3 regions of the Marinobacter sp. LM1 genome follow, and region 1 is predicted to be linked to each of the others. Evidence: predicted binding sites of a transcription regulator. Region 1 holds the regulator's gene; each other region holds the start of a gene.
What was found. The regulator FliA, encoded in region 1, starts transcription of late flagellar genes. The targets are predictions, from matches to a motif close to CTAAAGTTTNNNNNNNNNNNGCCGNTAA.
Positions count from the first base shown of each region.

Region 1 (2,200 bases):
CCGCAGGTATTTCTGAATCGGTGGTCAGCTTCCTCAGGGCCTCGCAGGAACTTCTGCTGGTGGTCTGCGACGAACCTACTTCCATTACCGATGCGTACGCGTTGATCAAGCTGATGAACCGGGATTATGGCACCAACCGCTTCCGTATCCTGGCAAACCAGGTCCGCAATGAGCAGGAAGGCCGCCATCTGTTTGAAAAACTGACCCGGGTCACCGAGCGTTTTCTGGATGTGGCACTACAATATGTAGGTATCGTGCCTTACGACGAGGCCGTCAAGAAAGCCGTTCAGAGGCAGAAAGCGGTGTTGGATGCCTATCCGAGGGCGAAAGCCTCGCTGGCTATCCGGGCTCTGGCCGAAAAAGTGGACAGTTGGCCTTTGCCGTCCTCTCCCAGGGGGCATCTCGAATTCTTCGTGGAGCGGCTCGTCGAAGTCTGATCTGAATCCAGTCCTACAAGAAAACCGGATACATGACATTGGCGAAACATCTGGGAATTTACCATCAGGCCGGCGCCAGGAGCCCTTCAGCCCTGATTGAAGAGCATGCGCCGCTGGTCAAGAAAATCGCCCTTCATCTCATGGCCCGGCTGCCGCCATCAGTGCAGCTGGAAGACCTTATGCAGGCCGGTATGATTGGCCTGCTGGAGGCCGCGCAGCGCTATTCTTCCGGCAAAGGTGCCACCTTTGAAACCTACGCAGGGATTCGCATCCGCGGTGCCATGGTGGATGAGATCCGCAAGGGCGACTGGGTGCCCCGCTCAGTGCATCGCAACGCCCGGCGAATCGCCAGTGCTATCAAACAAGTGGAAGATCGTACCGGGCGCGAGGCCCAGGATGCCGAAGTAGCTGAAGAGCTTGGCATTGGTCTGGACGAGTATCATGCCTCACTTGCCGACGCGAACAGCGGTAGACTTTTTAGTCTTGATGAGCTCAATGAATCCGGCGAGCTGCCGATAGAAGAAGCAGAAGCGAGTGATAATCCGCTGGACGGTATTGCTTCAGGCGCTTTCCAGCGCAGTCTGGCAGACGCCATTGAGCAGTTGCCTGAGCGTGAAAAACTGGTATTGAGCCTGTATTACCAGGAGGAGCTCAACCTCAAGGAAATCGGTGCGGTGCTTGGGGTCAGTGAGAGCCGGGTAAGCCAGATTCACAGCCAGGCGGCGTTGAGACTTCGCAGCCGGTTGGCCGAGTGGCGGGATGGTGACAACGACTGATCGGCCAGGTGCTGTGTTTCGCTTTCAGCAAGCTGTGTAGCTTTTGGTAAACGATGCTTTACAACGTGCGCAAACACCACACAATAAGCGCTTAAGGTAGCAGCCTGCTAGACTTCCAAAAGGCTGAATGAATTCCGGGTGTTACTGACTGGAGGTCCCATTGGACAAGAACATGAAAATTCTCATTGTGGATGACTTCTCCACAATGCGACGCATCATCAAAAACCTGCTGCGAGATCTCGGCTTCACCAATACGGATGAAGCAGACGATGGCAACACCGCGTTGCCCATGCTCCGAAGCGGCAAGTATGACTTCCTGGTGACTGACTGGAACATGCCCGGCATGTCGGGCTTTGACCTTCTGAAGGCTGTCCGTGCTGATGAAAATCTGAAGAACCTGCCGGTTCTGATGGTAACGGCGGAGGCCAAGCGGGACCAGATCGTGGCTGCGGCTCAGGCCGGGGTGAACGGGTATGTGGTCAAGCCTTTCACGGCAGCCGTGCTGAAGGAAAAGATCGAGAAAATCTTCGAACGAATCCAGTAACCAGAGGTCGGATGGCTCGCCATGAGTGATACCAAACAGAACCATCAGGGCCTTGATCCGGAGGTGGCGGAGAAGCTTCAAAAGCAGGCCTCCGACCTGGCCGAGAATGTAAACGCCGGGAATTATGCCAAGGCGATGACCCTGATCAATGAACTGAGCGAGGTTCGCGATCAGAGTCTGTATCGGGAAGTGGGGCGACTGACCCGCAGCCTCCATGAGGCAATCCGGAACTTCCAGATAGACCCGCGTAATGCCGAGCAGAAAGAAGTCCTGTCGAAGATGAGCGACGCTTCTGACCGTCTGGCCTATGTGGTTCAGATGACCAGCCAGGCGGCGAACCGCACCATGGATCTGGTTGAGGAAAGCATGCCGGTGGCTCACGCCATGCGGGATGAAGCGGTTGCCCTGCGGGATGAGTGGCAGCGTCTGCGCCGTCGTGAAAT
Region 1 covers NZ_CP114373.1:1,690,022-1,692,221, forward strand. Annotated here, with positions in the region: gene OZ656_RS07910 (MinD/ParA family protein) at 1-437, shown strand, start outside; gene OZ656_RS07915 (RNA polymerase sigma factor FliA) at 470-1,213, shown strand; gene cheY (chemotaxis response regulator CheY) at 1,374-1,757, shown strand; gene OZ656_RS07925 (protein phosphatase CheZ) at 1,779-2,200, shown strand, end outside.

Region 2 (2,200 bases), 1.2 Mb from region 1:
CAAAGTCGCTGATATCTATGTCTGCGAGTTTCTCGTCGGTTGAGCCGAAAGTGTCCGTCGTGGCGAATATCCCGGTGGTACCTCCCACGGAAGAGGAGACTGCGAAGCTGGTAGCGGAATCAAATGTGATTTCCCCCGCAACGCGAGCACTATCTGTTCCACCACTTTGGAGAGTTTGCTGATCTTCGGATGAACCTGTCAGTGTGATTTCTGGCGGGGTGCCGCCACCGCCGTTACTTGAAAAGCCCTCTATGACAATATCTTTGCCGGTATCCTGAATGAGGGTCAGCTTGCCACCGTCAACTTCTGCTGTAATCCCTGTTTTGCCGCTGCTGGCGTTGATCTCACGAGCCAAGGGCTCAAGATTGTTAACATCGGAAATCTGAGCGGAAACCGTAGCCTCGGTTCCATCACCGGTAGACAGCTTCATTGTCACGGTACCACTCGCGGTTAAGCCATCCATCTCCACCGTAGTTCTTGCCGATGCTGTAACGCCGGTTGTTTCGGCTTTTTTATTGATTTCAGCAGCAATGGTCTCAGCCGTTGCGCCAGCGGAATTGATGTTGACTACCTGCTCATCCAGCGAACTTGAAATGGTAATATTTTGAGCTGCCAAGCCGTTGGTACCCGGTGCCGTCCCGCCTGATGCAGCGCTTATTGCCCCTGTGCCGGTAGATCCGCTGGCAGCCGCAATTGTTTCCAAGGTATTGTTGGCGAGGGTATTGATTCGCGTGCCGGTGATCGAGACTGAAATCGTTTGCCCTTCATTAGCGCCCGCCTGGAATTTCTGCGCCTGAAATGTCCCATCGAGAAGTTTCAGGCCGTTGAATTCGGTAGTTGTCGCGATGCGCTCCAGTTCTTGTTTGAGCTGGTTAACTTCCGCCTGAAGTGCTTTTCTATCAGAAGCTGAGTTGGTGGCGTTCGCCGCCTGTACGGCAAGCTCTCGCATTCGCTGAACAATGTTTCCGGATTCTCCCAGCGCACCCTCAGCAACCTGCGCCAGAGACACGCCATCATTGGAGTTCCGCACCGCTTGGTTCAAGCCTCGAACCTGAGAGGTAAAGCGCTCTGCTATCGCCAGGCCGGCAGCGTCATCTTTTGCCGAATTGATGCGCAAACCAGAGGACAAGCGCTGAAGCGTTGTATTTGCATCCTGCTGAGAGGCATTCAAATTGCGTTGAGCGTTCAGCGATGCGATGTTGGTGTTTATGATCTGAGGCATGTCTTTTCTCCCTGCTCAGAGGTGCCGAATTCCATAGCCTAGTGAGTTTGGCCAGAAACAAATATCGGCAATGTGCGTGTTATGTTTGATGATGCCTAATGTCAAGCCAAATTCGTGCCAGGTCTATTTTGAATGTTTTAAGCTATTGTTTTCTTTAATTTTTCGGATTCTTGCTTTTTAAGCTAAGAGTTGCTTCTGCCACATTTTTGGCGCGAAAAGAGGAAAAGGCTTGCCGCCCTGAGTATCCTGAAGGGTATGCTCGTTGATGTGCTCGGAGTGCAGATTTCTTGATTGTTTCGGATAAAAAGGTGGTAGTTTATTATAGAAATTTATTACCGAGAGAGGTTTGTATATTTTTATTGAAATATTTAATCTCAGTTTTAATTTACTTTTTTACTGCTAGTGTTGGGTTGAAATAAGAGGAAGTATTAATGACTATTTTATCGATAATAATACCAACGTTAAATCGACCTAAGCTGTTGTCTCGTGCTCTCGCATCTATAGTAAGACAAGATTTTAATAATAATGATGTTGTTGAAATTGTTGTCGTTGATGATGATTTTAATAACTCATCGTTTGAAATTGTAAGTTCATTTATTTTGAACAATAAAGAAAAATTTATAATTAATTATTTGCCGAAATCCATTAATGAATTATCGGGCGTTTCTTCTGCTCGAAACAGGGCGTTGAATTACTCTACCGGGGAATGGGTGCTTTTTCTAGACGATGATGATTTGCTTGCTGAATCTTCTATATCGAAGATGCTCAATGCAATATCTGATGATGCTTACGATATTGTCTTCGGGAATTATAAGGTTGTAGAGGAAGACTCAGGAGGTAATTTGAAGAGTGAACGCGAGATTGTTTTAAATTCGTATTCACAAGAGCGTTTGTTGGTGCAAAATTACATTCCAGTTGGTGCTTTCATTATAAAAAAGGAGAGGATAATTTATAAGTTTTATGAGAGGATTGAATCCC
Region 2 covers NZ_CP114373.1:2,890,518-2,892,717, reverse strand. Annotated here, with positions in the region: gene OZ656_RS13495 (flagellin) at 1-1,222, opposite strand, end outside; gene OZ656_RS13490 (FkbM family methyltransferase) at 1,654-2,200, shown strand, end outside.
Region 2: OZ656_RS13495 (flagellin) is a predicted target of FliA. The motif match lies at 1,284-1,311, and genes of this name have one in related genera.

Region 3 (2,200 bases), 720 kb from region 1:
TGGATCTCAGAGAGGGAACTCCACCGCGTACTCAAGCATCAGTCGCGTTACCGCAATGCAGCAGCGCTGGTTACCATGGTCACCTTGCCATTTCAGCCCCTGGTGTCACTGGCGTCCAGCAACACCAATGCAGCGCAGATAGGCGCCGGAGCGGGCGAACTCTACGAGCGGAGCGGACTCACACCCCTCTCGGAAGAGGAAATGTCAGGGGTGTCTGCACAAAGCGGTATTGGCCTGATGGAGCGCCTGGAGGCCGTGTCTTCCATGCCCGCCAGCGCCCGGGACGATCTCTCAGGAGAATCTCCCGATGTCGACGTGGTGGAAGGGATCAGGCTGGCGGCAAATGTATTCGTGCCGGTGCTCAGTTTTCTGGATTCAGACCTTACAATTACGGGTGTGCATTACCGAGACTCAGAGCCTCGCTACTCGCTACAGGAAGACGGAGGCCTGAGGCTGGCATTTCCCGAGCGTATCGAGGAAATCCGGATGGATAATATTCGCGTGATGGGCGGCCAGACTCCACCCATGGGCAATGTCAGCATTCGCGATATCCGCTTTCACCCGGATTCCCAGATGACCATCTATACGCGTTGAAAACCTTGCCCTGAAACGAAAAATGCCCGGAAGATCTCCGGGCATTTCGTTGTCTGTGAGCGATGGGTGTATCAGGCGCTGGCCAGAATATTGGTGCTTGAGACGTTGGTCTGCTGGCCTTTGGCACCATAGAGCTTCTGCTGGGCGGAAGCACCTCGGAAGATGTCGGTAAGGCGTGACAGGCGCTTTTGCAGGTGGCCAAGAATTCGGCCGTTGTTCTGATTCACGGCCTGGCATTCGCGCAAACGGGTGTCGGCTTCTTTCCAGAGTTGGTGCAGCTCATCCATACCAGCGGAGCGAATGAAGCGTGATGGCTCTCCGGCATTGGGCTTGTAGCCCATATTCACCAGCAGGTGAATCTTCTTTTTGGCGCGTTCGCGTATGCCCTCAAGAATCTGGTTTTTCCGGCTGGTCATTTCCTGGAGGGGTTGGATATCCGCAGAGGAGAGCACGGATTTTTCCTGGTGGAGTACTTCCGCCAGCAACTCAAGCTGGCGGATATCTTCCTGAAGAATCGCTTTCAACTGTTCATGTGCAGTCATGCTTTACTCACCCGAAAATGCTTTTATCCATCTCAAGCATTTTCTGGGCCAGTTTCTGGGCATCTACCTTGTAGGTGCCGTTCTCAAGAGCAGAACGAATCTGTTCGATGCGATCATCGTCCATTTCGGGGTAGTCCCCCAGCTTCTGCTCAAGTTGCTTCAGGTTTTTCGCCTGATTGCTCAGGTTCACGTTTTCGCCACGGGCAGCGGGGCTCTGGGCCTTGGCTTGCTCGCCTGTGGGCGCCTGTGACGTTTGATTGCCTGAGGCTTTGTCGGCCGTCGTGCGCGTGGTGTTGACCTGGCCGGGGCCAATTCCATTTAAGTCAACTGACATATCAATACCTGCTTGCCTGGGGCCACAAGAAAGTGGCGTATTCGGGTTTATATCTGCTTAACGGCAAATCCGCGCCATACTTTAGTTACAAAACGGAAAACATTTGCCGCTCTTGCTGTTTGCCGCCTTACATCGGAATTTCGACCCGCCCTGGGCCAACGGCACGAGCTTTGACTGTCCGGGACGAGCGGAGATTTTCCACCAGTACCTGTTCTCCAACGCCCGCGCTCGCCAGTGCCTTACCGCGAGATGATACCGAAAATGAGCCTGAGCGCGCGGTGATAATAACATGGTCACCCCGCTCAATCGCGTTGGGAGCTTCAAGGAGATCCGGGGTCATTACCGTGCCGGCGTTCACCGGGCGGCGCATCATCATGCCTGAAACGGACTCTTTGCGGGTGAGTACGCCGCGACGACTGGCATTGATCTGCACCGAATTTAGGGTGACCAGGTCCGGCGTCAGGCGTTCGCCGCGCGCCAGAGGACGGGCTGCTATCAGGGCAGGGCCGTGAACCTCGACGCTGGTGGTAACGTACATTCTCCAGGGGCGCTCACCACTGCAGGAAACCAGGACCGACGGGCTGGTGGTCTGTAGCGGATCGCCCGCAAACTCGGCGTTCAGCCCCTGGTTGCAGGCAGCAAGGGCGATGCGGCTGTCGATAGCGCCAACTTCGTAGCGGCTCGTGTAGCCCTCGGCAGCAAGGGTTCTGGACCACTCTGCCAGGAACGT
Region 3 covers NZ_CP114373.1:2,413,280-2,415,479, reverse strand. Annotated here, with positions in the region: gene OZ656_RS11365 (hypothetical protein) at 1-594, shown strand, start outside; gene OZ656_RS11360 (flagella synthesis protein FlgN) at 666-1,136, opposite strand; gene flgM (flagellar biosynthesis anti-sigma factor FlgM) at 1,144-1,470, opposite strand; gene flgA (flagellar basal body P-ring formation chaperone FlgA) at 1,598-2,200, opposite strand, start outside.
Region 3: flgM (flagellar biosynthesis anti-sigma factor FlgM) is a predicted target of FliA. The motif match lies at 1,528-1,555, and genes of this name have one in related genera.